DNA from 2 places in the Geodermatophilus sp. SYSU D01105 genome. Region 1 is predicted to be linked to the other one. Evidence: predicted binding sites of a transcription regulator. Region 1 holds the regulator's gene; the other holds the start of a gene.
The links. Region 1 encodes LexA, which represses DNA repair genes until DNA is damaged. Its sites were predicted from a motif close to TCGAACANNTGTTCGA; they were not measured.

Region 1 (5,643 bases):
GGCCCGACGTCGACGTCGAGGTGCTGGTGCCCTACGACCGCGGTGACCTGGTCGCCCGGGTGCACCGCGACGGCGAGGTCCTCCGCGAGGAGCACGAGGCCAGCGGGACCCGGCTGACCGCCCGGGTCGACGGAGCACTCGCCGCCACCCTGGAGGGTTTCGCCGTCCCGGTCGGCTGACCGGGACGGCGCGCCCGCGTCGGTCGTCCGAGGTCACGATCGGGTCACGTCCCGGTACCGTGAGGGCGTGACCAGCGGCGCGGTGCGGCGGCGTCCGGGCGAGCACCCGCCGGACGGCCAGGTCGTGGCCGCCCCCGCCGAGCGGGTGGTCTCCGACGGCCGGCCGTCGTGGTGGCTGCTGGTCCTCGCCCTGCTGGTCACCGTCGCGGTGACCGCGGACCTGCTCAGCCGGGGTGTGCTGGAGCGGATGGACCTGCGGGTCTCCGAGGTGGTCAGTTCCTGGCAGCTCAAGGAGTCGGCCGCGTACTGGCCGGTGTGGGCGGTGACCCAGCTGGGCGGGCGCGGCTTCATCCTGATCGTCCTCGCGGTCCTGACCGGTTATCTGGTGTGGCGGCGCCAGACCGCCGTGCCGCTGCTCAGGGTGCTGGTCGCGCTCGCGCTGCTCACCGCCGTCGTCTACGGCTTCAAGTACGGGACCGGGCGCACCGCACCCGCCTACCCCGGGTCGTTCTTCCACCGCGACGGCCAGTCCTACCCGTCGGGGCACGTGGCCAACGCGGTCCTGATGTGGGGTGTCGCCCGGTGGCAGGCCGTGGAGTTCCGGCTCGCCGCGGGCGTGCAGCGGGTCTTCCGGCTGCTCAGCGTCTTCGGCCCGGTCGCCACGGGGGTGGCCATGGTGTCCCTCGACTTCCACTGGGTCACCGACGCGGTGGTCGGGGCGGCGGTCGGCATCCTCCTGCTGGGCGTGGTCCACGCACTGGACGCAGTGCTGCTGTCACGCTGGGTCGGTGCCCGAGCTGCCCACCCGCCCGCGTAGCGGCACGTCGCGGCGGCACCTGGCCGCGGGGACGGTCCTCGCGCTGACCGCCGTCCTCGGTGCCGTGCAGCCCGCCTCAGCCGAGGAGGCCGCGGCGCCTCGCACGCAGTGCCAGGTCACCGACCCCCGGCTGGCGGAGCTCTCCGGCCTCGTGGTCGTGGACGACCGCATGCTGGCCGTCAACGACGGCGGGGAGCGGCTCGACGTCCACGTCCTGGACGCCACCTGTCAGGTGGTCGACGTGCGCAGCGCGCCGGTCGACCCCTATGACCCCGAGGACCTCGCGGTCGGCGCCGACGGGACGGTGTGGCTGGCCGACACCGGCGACAACAACGGCACGCGGGAGACGGTGGCGCTGCTGGCCCTGCGGCCGGACGGCAGCACCGCGGTGTACCGGCTGGCCTTCCCGGAGGGGCCCCGGGACGTGGAGGCGCTGCTCCTCGCGCCGGACGGCACGCCCTACCTGGTGACCAAGGAGGTGCTCGGCGCCAGCTCGGTGTACCGCCCGGTGAGCGCGCTCGTCGACGCCGGCACGGTGGGCCTCACCGAGGTGGCGGGTGTCGAGTTCACCCTCACCGGGACCCCGGGCGGCCCGGTCGGTCGCGCCGGGCAGCTCATGGTCACCGGGGGAGCGGTCTCGGCCGATGGCCGGTTCCTGGCCCTGCGGACCTACACCGACGCCTACGTCTGGCCGCTGTCGGGTTCGGACGTGGCGGGTGCGCTGGCCGCCGACCCGGTCCGGCTGCCCCTGCCCGCGTCACCGCAGGGTGAGGCGGTCAGCTTCACCGCCGACGCCTCGGGCCTGGTCGTGACCAGCGAGGGACTGCCCGCCGACGTCACCGTCGTCCCGTTGGGCCAGCTCCCGAGCGCCGCCGCACCGTCGGCGTCGGAGGACGGCTCCCTCCCTGACCTGCTCAGCACCGACGACGGCGGCATGCCGGCGATCGCGGCGGCCGCGATCGCGGCCGTGGTCGCCGCGGCCCTGGTGTGGGTCGGCGGGAGGCTGCGCCGGCGCTCCTGAGCCCGGCCGGCGCCTGTGGTCAGACCCGGCGCAGCACGGTGACGACGCGACCGAGGATGGTCGCCTCGTCACCCGGGATGGGCTCGTAGGCGGGGTTGTGCGGCAGCAGCCACACGTGGCCGTCACGACGCTTGTAGGTCTTGACCGTTGCCTCGCCGTCGATCATGGCGGCCACGATCTCGCCGTTCTCGGCCGTCGGCTGCTGGCGCACCACGACCCAGTCGCCGTCGCAGATGGCCGCCTCGACCATCGAGTCGCCGGCGACCTTGAGCATGAAGAGGGTGCCCTCGCCGACCAGTTCCCGGGGCAGCGGGAAGACGTCCTCGACCGCCTGCTCGGCGAGCACCGGGCCACCGGCGGCGATCCGGCCGACGAGCGGGACGTAGGTGGGGGCCGGCGCCTCGTCGGTGCCGGCCGGGGTGGCGGTGGCCACGAGCTCGCCAGGTGCGTCGCCGGGCAGGCGGACGTCGAGGGCCCGGGGCCGGTTCGGGTCGCGGCGCAGCCAGCCCTTCTTCTGCAGGACCGTGAGCTGGTGGGCCACCGAGGAGGCCGAGGACAGGCCGACGGCCTCACCGATCTCGCGCACCGAGGGCGGGTAGCCCCGGCGGTCGATGGAGTCGCGGATGACCTCGAGGACGCGCCGCTGGCGCTGGGTCAGGCCGTCCCCGGCCTCGCTCCGGTCGGGGAAGGTCCGCACGGCCGCCGTCTCGGTGGCCGCCGGCGCGCCGGTCGTCCTCCGGCGGCTCCCCGACGTCCCGCTCTTCTCCGCCACCGTCGCCTCCTCGCCGGCTGCTGTCGCAGCACGTCTCGTCGTTCGGGACCGACCGTAGCGTGCCGGGGTCCCTCGATCAAACAGGTGTTCGAACTGCAGGCCAGGGCGCGATGGCGTTCGTCGGACCCATCCGGTAGACATCGCACAGCCGTTCGAATCGAACAGGCGTTCGACGGCTCGGGTGAGCGGTGGGAGGAGTGGTCGTGGCGGGCGTGCGGCAGGCGGTGCTGGACTTCGACGACGCGGTGCAGGTGCCCTGGCGGCCCCGGCTCCGTGCGGTCCCGGTGGCCGACGACGGTGCGACCGGGCGCCGTCCACGGCCTCCGGTGTCGCGGGCAGCCGTGTCCCGGGTCGGCGCCTGCCGGCCCGAGTCGGTCCGGGCGGCCGACGACGGTGCGGCCGGGCCCGTCGGCTCGTCGGCCACCCGGCCGGGTCCGGCGCGGCCCGGGCAGGCGCGCCCGGGCCCGGCCCGGCCGGCGGGGGCCGCGGTGCCCGGTCCCCCCGCGGGGCGGCCCGTGCGCGGCGGGTGTGGCCGGGTGCGGCGCCGGCCGGGTCCGGGGGTGCGGCTGACCCGCAGGGCGCGCCGGCTGGCGGTGGTCCTCGCGCTGGGGGTCGGCGTGGCGCTCGGGTCCTGGCTCGGACCCCTCGTCGCCGGTGACACCGGCGACCTGCGGCTGGTGGGGGAGCGCAGCGTGGTCGTCCAGGCGGGGGACACGGTGTGGTCCATCGCCGCGGACTTCGCCGGGCCCGACGAGGACGTCCGGGCCGTGGTCGACGTGATCGAGGAGCTCAACGAGCTCGACGGTGCCCGGGTCGTGCCGGGGCAGGTCCTCCTGCTGCCCTGAGGGCATCGTGGCCCCTCCTCCGGGTCCCGCGCGCCACGGGGCCAGACAGCGACAAGGGAGGGCGGTCAGGTTCGTCAACCCTCCGTACGGAGTCGCTGACGCTGAGTGGTCAGAGAGTCACCTAACGTCAGAGGCGTGTCGCGGATGTCCGGAGGCCGAGCAGCGGTCTTCACCCAGCAGTCCCAGGCCGTCGAGGTGTCCGTGGCCGGCGCCTGGTTGCCGGGGTCGATCCTCGGCTGGCGTCACGACGTCGGCGGATCGTGCGAGGTGTGGGTCCGGCTGACCGTCGCAGGCGGTGTGCGCGAGACCTGGGTCGCGCTGTGCGACCTGCGGCTGCCCGAGTCGCCCGTCGTGGACGCGCCGCCTCCCGCCGGACACAGGAGCGACGCCGCCGCGCCGATCCTCGACCTGGCCCGCGCCGCCGCCCGCGAGCGGCTGGTCGCCAGCGTGCTCGGCACCCCGGAGCGAGCGGCGTCCGGCGTCCCGCCACAGGGACGTCGCCGCCGCCGCCACGGCGGGGACGTCACCGCGGAGTTGCCGGCGCTCGATGCCGGCCTCGCCGGGCGCCACCGGGCACCGGCCGGAGCCGGGCGACACCGGGCCGCGGACGACGACACCCGCGTCGGCCTCACGGCGGTCGCGGTCCCGCCGCGTGCCGAGGTCGACTGCCTGACCCGCCCCCTCCGGCTGGGTGAGCGCGTGCCCCGTCCGCGCCTGCCCCGTCCCGAAGGCGCCGTCCGCGCCTGAGGCCCGGCCACCCGTCGGGGGCCGCGTTCCGACGCGCCCATACACCGCTCCGCCACCGCCGCGCGACCCCGGCAGGGCGTGTCGCGGCGTGTTGCCGTGGCGGGTGGGGCAGCAGGGCGCCCCTGGTCACGGCCGTGTCTCGAGGGCGTGTCTCGGCTTGCAGATCTTGTGTTGCCGGGCCTAGGGTTCCCCTACATCTAGTAGTTGCACCGTTGTAAGCCCGTCCACAGCCGGTCCTCAGGTTCTCCCCGGGACGTCCACCGGATGTCCCCAGGAGGGTCCACAACCGGCCTCCCGGCTCGGGTGCCCGGCCGCTCCGCGGTCGCCGCGCCGGCCGGGCGGGCGGGAGCGCGACGGACCACCACGAGGGGAGGGGGAGCCGCGATGCGTTGCCCCTTCTGTCACAACCCCGACAGCCGGGTCATCGACTCGCGCGAGGCCGACGAGGGGGCCACCACCCGGCGGCGCCGGTCGTGTCCCGCGTGCGGCCGGCGGTTCACCACGGTCGAGGAGGCCGTCCTCGCCGTGGTGAAGCGCAGCGGTGTCAGCGAGCCGTTCAACCGGACCAAGGTGGTGGCCGGCGTCCGCCGGGCCTGCCAGGGCCGGCCGGTCGACGAGGACCAGCTGCAGCAACTCGCCCAGCAGGTGGAGGACGCGATCCGCGCCACCGGCGCGGCGGAGGTCCCCAGCCACGAGGTCGGGCTGGCCATCCTCCGGCCGCTGCGGGAGCTGGACGAGGTCGCCTACCTGCGCTTCGCCAGCGTCTACCGCGCCTTCACCTCGCTCGAGGACTTCGAGAAGGAGATCACCGAGCTCCGGGCCCGGCACGTCGCCGCCGGGACCCCGCCGCTCCCTGGCATGCAGGACACCCCTCCGGCCGTGCGCCGGCGGGGGAGTGGGCGGGGCCAGGCCGCCTCCACCGGCAGCGCCGCCGGCACCTGAGAACTGTCAGCACCACCCGATAGAACAAGTGCGGCTCTCTTCCCCAGCCGCCTTGCCCACCGCAACAGAGGGAGAGCTCCGTGACCGAGACCGAGGATCGCTTGACCGGCCGCACGCGTCGCGCCGCCAAGGCGCCGACCCGGGGGAAGGGCCTGAAGGTCAAGCGCGTCTTCACCACCGCCGGTGTGCACCCGTACGACGAGGTCACCTGGGAGCGTCGTGACGTCGTCATGACCAACTGGCGGGACGGCTCGATCAACTTCGAGCAGCGTGGCGTGGAGTTCCCCGCCGAGTGGAGCATCAACGCCACCAACATCGTC
Region 2 (5,643 bases), on a different contig from region 1:
CATGAGTCGCTCCTGTCCTGCGCGGTGCTGCCCGATCCGCTGCCGGCGCCGACCAGCTCACGCCGGTCGGAGGGCCGACGGCCCCCGGCGGGCCGGCCCGGGCGGTCGAGGCTGCGGCCCAGCCCGGAGAACCGGCTGCTGCCGAAGGACCGGAAGCGGGCCAGCACCGCCATCAGCGGGTGGGTGAAGAGGAAGACGACGACCAGGTCGAGGACCGTCGACATGCCGAGGGTGAACGCGAAGCCCTTCACGTCGCCGATCGCCAGGACGTAGAGGATCGCCGCGGCCAGGAAGCTGACCGCGTCGGCCGACAGGATGGTGCGCCGGGCGCGCACCCAGGCGCGCGGCACCGCCGACCGGAGCGTGCGGCCCTCGCGGATCTCGTCCTTGAGCCGCTCGAAGTAGACGACGAAGGAGTCCGCGGTGATGCCGATCGACACGATGAACCCGGCGATGCCGGCCAGGCTGAGCGTGAAGCCGATCTGCCGCCCCAGCAGCACGAGGACGGCGTAGACGACCACCGCCGACAGCAGGAGGCTGGCGATCATCACCAGGCCCAGGAGCCGGTAGTAGACCAGCGCGTAGACGAAGACCAGCGCGATGCCGATGGCGCCGGCGATGAGGCCGGCCTGCAGCTGTTCCTCGCCCAGCTCGGTGGAGATCGACTGCGCGGTGGCCTGGGTGAAGGTCAGCGGCAGGGCGCCGTAGCGCAGCTGGTTGGCCAGCTGCTCGGCCTCCTCCTGCGTGAACTGCCCGGTGATCGTCGTCTGCCCGTTGATGGCGCCCTGGATGGTGGGCGCGGAGACCACCCGGCCGTCGAGGGTGAACGCGACGTTCTTGCCGATGTTCGCGGCGGTGTAGGTCGCCCAGGTCTCGCGGCCGGTGGAGTTGAAGTCCAGCAGCACGACCCACTCGCCGGTGGCCTGCTGGGTGCCGGCCTGGGCGTCGACGATGTCGGTGCCCTCGAGGATCGCCGGGCCGAGCAGGTACTTGAACTGGCCGTCCTCCGAGCAGGCCGCGACGTGGTCCTCGGACCGGTCGACGGCGGCCACGGGGTCGGTGGTGTCGCAGGTCAGCGTGGCGTACTCCGCCTGCGCCTGCTCGAGGGTCACGGCCGGGGCGTCCGCGTCCGGGATCGACGGGTCGGCGACCGCGCCGTCGGACGGGGTGGCCGCGTCGGTGGGCGCGGCGGCGTCCGTCGGCGCAGCCGGGTCGGTCGGCGCCGCCGGGTCCGAGGGCGTCGTCCCGTCGGTCGGCGCGGCGCTGTCCTCGGCCGCCGGCGTGGCCGGCTCCGGGCCGGAGAGGACCGGGCGGAACCGCAGCTGCGCGGTCTGGCCCAGCTCCCGGGCCTGGTCGCCGTCGTCACCGGGGACGGAGATGACGATGTTCGAGTCGCCCTCGGTGACCACCTCGGCCTCGGCCACGCCCAGGCCGTTGACGCGCTGCTCGATGATCTGCCGCGCGAGCTCGAGGTCCTCGGGGGCGGGTGCCTGCCCGTCCGGGGTGCGCGCGGCGAGGGTGACGGTGGTGCCGCCCCGCAGGTCGAGCCCGAGCTGCGGGGTGCGGGTGTCACCCGTGAAGAAGATCAGGCCGTACAGGACGGCGATGACCAGCACGAACGCGCCGAAGTACCGGCGCGCAGGCAGCTGACGCTGGGCCACGGGAGGGCGACCGCTCAGTGCGTCCGGTCGGCCGGGCCACCGTCGGCCGGGCCGCCGGTGTCGTCGCCCGGGACGGCGGGGCCGGTCTCGGCGGGCCCGGCGACGGCCGGCTTGCGGACCTCGAGGATGGCCTGCCGGGCGAAGGTCACCACGACCCCGGGGGCGATCTCGAGGTCGACGGTGGTGTCGCCCAGGGCGACGACCGTGCCGTGCAGCCCGGCGGTCGTCATGACCGGGGTGCCCGGGGTCAGCGACTCCTGCATCGCTCGGGCCTGGGCCTGCATCCGCTTGCGCTGCCGGGCCGGCAGGACGATGAGCAGGACGAAGGCCAGGGCCAGGAGGACGAGCGGGAAGTACTGCTCCACGACAGATGTGCCTCTCTACCGCGCGGCGTTCCGCGGTGGGGTGCGGCCCGGGACGGGACCGCTCGGGTACGGCGGCTGTGGCGCGCCGCGACATCCGCGTGCAGCGACCGGGCGGGACGCGCGCGGCCGCGGCCGGACGAGTTGCGCGCCAGCGCTCCGCAGTCTAGGCGTCGAACAGCGTCTCTGACGACGACCCAGGGGCGGGTGGGTCTGCTGTGACCCTCCCGAGGGGGATGCCACCCCGCGGCAGCGGCTGGCCCAGGTGCTGCCACGCGGCCTCGGTGGCGACCCGGCCGCGCGGCGTCCGGGCCAGCAGGCCCGCGCGCACGAGGAACGGCTCGCAGACCTCCTCGACGGTGTGCGGCTCCTCCCCCACCGCGACCGCGAGCGTCGCGACGCCGACCGGCCCGCCACCGAAGCGCATCACCAGCGCCTCCAGGACGGCGCGGTCGAGCCGGTCCAGCCCGAGGTGGTCGACGTCGTAGAGGGCCAGCGCCGCCTCGGCGACCTCGCGGGTCACCCGGCCGTCGGCACGGACCTCGGCGTAGTCGCGCACCCGGCGCAGCAGCCGGTTGGCGATGCGCGGCGTCCCCCGGGAACGGCCGGCGATCTCGGCCGACCCCTCGTCGGTCAGCTCGACGCCCAGCAGCGCCGCGCTGCGGGCGAGCACCCGCTGCAGCTCGGCCGGCTCGTAGAACTCCATCTGGCCGACGAAGCCGAACCGGTCGCGCAGCGGGCCGGTGAGCAGGCCGGCCCGGGTCGTGGCGCCGACCAGCGTGAACGGGTTGATCTCCAGCGGGATGGCGGTGGCGCCGGGGCCCTTGCCGACGACGACGTCGACCCGGAAGTCCTCCATCGCCATGTACAGCAGTTCCTCGGCCGGCCGGGCGATGCGGTGGATCTCGTCGATGAAGAGGACGTCGCCGGGGCCGAGGTTGGACAGCATCGCGGCGAGGTCGCCCGAGCGCTCGATCGCCGGGCCGCTGGTGATCTTCACCGACGTGCCGAGCTCAGTGCCGATGATCAGGGCGAGGCTGGTCTTGCCCAGCCCGGGCGGGCCGGAGAGCAGCACGTGGTCCGGCGGCCGGCCGCGCCGCTTGGCGCCCTCCAGCACCAGTTCCAGCTGCCGGGCCACCTTGGGTTGGCCGATGAAGTCGTCCAGGGAGTGCGGCCGCAGGGCCGACTCGACGACCCGCTCCTCCTCACCGGCCTGGGCCGACACCGAGTAGTCCCGCCCCGGGCCGGCGTCGGCGGCCGACAGCCCCCGGTCGAACGGCGTGCTCACGGCCTACCCAGCAGCCGCAGGGCCTGCCGCAGCAGCACCGCCACCTCGACCGAACCGGTCGCCGCGACCTGCTCGTCGGCGATCGGCGCGAGCTGCCCGACGGCGCTCTCGGCCTCCTTGCCGGTCCAGCCCAGGCCCACGAGGGCCGAGGTGAGCTGGTCCCGCCAGGGCGCGACCGGCGTGACCGGCGGCAGGCCGGCAGGCGCCGGCGCGCCGTCCAGCTGCGTGTCGGTGCTCGTGGACCCGAGCCGGTCGCGCAGCTCCAGGATCAGCCGCTCGGCGCCCTTCTTGCCGATGCCGGGGACCTGGGTGAGCGCCTTGACGTCGGCCATCGACACCGCGCGACGGACCTCCCGCGGCGGGTGGATGGCCAGCACCGCCTGGGCCAGCCGCGGACCCACGCCGTTGGCGGTCTGCAGCAGCTCGAACAGCTGGCGCTCGTCGTCGTCGGCGAACCCGTAGAGGGTCAGGGAGTCCTCGCGCACGACGAGGCTGGTCGACAGCCGGGCGTCCTCCCCCACCTGCAGGCGGGCGATGGTGCCGGGGGTGCACTGCACCGACAGCCCGATGCCGCCGACCTCGACCACGGCGCCGTCCGGCGACACGGCCGCCACGCGGCCGCTCACACTCGCGATCACCGGGACACCCCCGTCCAGCGCGGCAGCGTCGTGGACCGCACGGGGGCACCGATGCCCCCGGCCAGCGCGGCGTGGCGCAGCCGCTGCTGCGCGGGCCCCCGCCAGGCATGGCAGACGGCGAGCGCCAGCGCGTCGGCGGCGTCGGCGGGCTTGGGCGGGGACGACAGCCCCAGCACCCGGGTGACCATGAGGGTGACCTGCTCCTTGTCGGCTCGGCCGCTGCCGGAGATGGCGGCCTTGACCTCGCTGGGCGTGTGCCAGGCGACCGGCCGGTCGGCCTGCGCCGCGGCGAGTGCCGCGACGCCGGCGGCCTGGGCGGTGCCGGTGGCGGTGCCCTTGTTGTTCTGGGTGAACACCCGCTCGATCGCCACGACGTCGGGCCGGTGCTCGCGCAGCAGCGCGGTCACCGCGGTGTGCAGCTCCAGCAGCCGCAGCTCCAGGTCCAGCTCGGCGGCGGTGCGGACGACGCCCACGCCCACCGCCGCCGGGCGGGCGCCGGGACGCCCGTCGACCACGCCCCACCCGCACCGGGTGAGGCCCGGGTCGATGCCGAGCACTCGCATGGCCGCGCCTCCCGATGACCGAACTGGTGTTCGACCGAGGTTAACCGCCCGGGACGACGACAGGACGCAACACGCCCACGGTCCCACTCGGCCACGCCCGGGCGGCCCCGTCCAGAGGCTCGCCGCGAGCCTGCGAGCGGTGAGGAGGACGGGGTCCTCCAGCCGACCTCGTCCACGCGTCGTCCTCCGCCCCGGTCGGCTCCTCGCTCGCTGGCGCTCGCTGCGATGCTCCCGGCGGCGTCACCCGACCTTCTCGAGCACCTCGTCGGAGACGTCGTAGTTCGCGTAGACGTTCTGCACGTCGTCGCAGTCCTCGAGCGCGTCGATGAGGCGGAACACCTTGCCCGCCGCCTCCTCGTCGAGCTCGACGGTGACGCTCGGCAGGAACCCGGCCTCGGCCGAGTCGTAGTCGATCCCGGCGTCCTGCAGCGCGGTCCGGACGGCGACCAGGTCCGTGGGCTCGCTGACCACCTCGAAGGAGTCGCCCTGGTCGCGGACCTCCTCCGCGCCGGCCTCGAGCACCGCCATGAGGACGCTGTCCTCGTCGACGCCGTCGGCCTTGGGGACCACGACGACGCCCTTGCGCGAGAACAGGTAGGAGACCGAGCCCGGGTCGGCCATCGAGCCGCCGTTGCGGGTCATCGCCGTCCGCACCTCGGAGGCCGCGCGGTTGCGGTTGTCGGTGAGGCACTCGACCAGCACCGCCACGCCGGCGGCCGCGTAGCCCTCGTACATGATCGTCTGCCAGTCCGCGCCCCCGGCCTCCGCCCCCGAGCCGCGCTTGACGGCGCGGTCGATGTTGTCGTTGGGGACCGAGGACTTCTTGGCCTTCTGGATGGCGTCGTACAGCGTCGGGTTGCCCGCCGGGTCCCCACCGCCCACCCGGGCCGCGACCTCGACGTTCTTGATCAGCTTGGCGAAGAGCTTGCCGCGCTTGGCGTCGATCGCGGCCTTCTTGTGCTTCGTCGTCGCCCACTTCGAGTGGCCGCTCACGGCAATCCCCTCTCGTCCCCGGCTGCAGCGCCGGCCCTCTCGGCCAGGTGGCGGCGGACGATGTCCGCGAACAGCGCCTGCACCCGGCGGTCCCCGGTCGGTTCGGGGTGGAAGCTGGTGGCCACCGGGGTCCCCCGG

Region 2: a site for LexA is predicted at 4,531-4,546, ahead of ruvC (crossover junction endodeoxyribonuclease RuvC). Genes of this name have one in related genera too.

What each region holds. Positions count from the first base shown of each region.
Region 1 covers NZ_JBJGYR010000024.1:55,883-61,525, reverse strand. Annotated here, with positions in the region: gene hflX (GTPase HflX) at 1-179, shown strand, start outside; gene ACI79I_RS20355 (phosphatase PAP2 family protein) at 247-996, shown strand; gene ACI79I_RS20350 (hypothetical protein) at 968-2,017, shown strand; gene lexA (transcriptional repressor LexA) at 2,037-2,789, opposite strand; gene ACI79I_RS20340 (LysM peptidoglycan-binding domain-containing protein) at 2,993-3,634, shown strand; gene ACI79I_RS20335 (hypothetical protein) at 3,770-4,381, shown strand; gene nrdR (transcriptional regulator NrdR) at 4,766-5,323, shown strand; gene ACI79I_RS20325 (vitamin B12-dependent ribonucleotide reductase) at 5,404-5,643, shown strand, end outside.
Region 2 covers NZ_JBJGYR010000005.1:75,960-81,602, reverse strand. Annotated here, with positions in the region: gene secD (protein translocase subunit SecD) at 1-1,661, opposite strand, end outside; gene secF (protein translocase subunit SecF) at 1-3, opposite strand, end outside; gene yajC (preprotein translocase subunit YajC) at 1,676-2,026, opposite strand; gene ruvB (Holliday junction branch migration DNA helicase RuvB) at 2,190-3,311, opposite strand; gene ruvA (Holliday junction branch migration protein RuvA) at 3,308-3,949, opposite strand; gene ruvC (crossover junction endodeoxyribonuclease RuvC) at 3,946-4,512, opposite strand; gene ACI79I_RS06085 (YebC/PmpR family DNA-binding transcriptional regulator) at 4,753-5,505, opposite strand; gene ACI79I_RS06080 (hypothetical protein) at 5,502-5,643, opposite strand, start outside.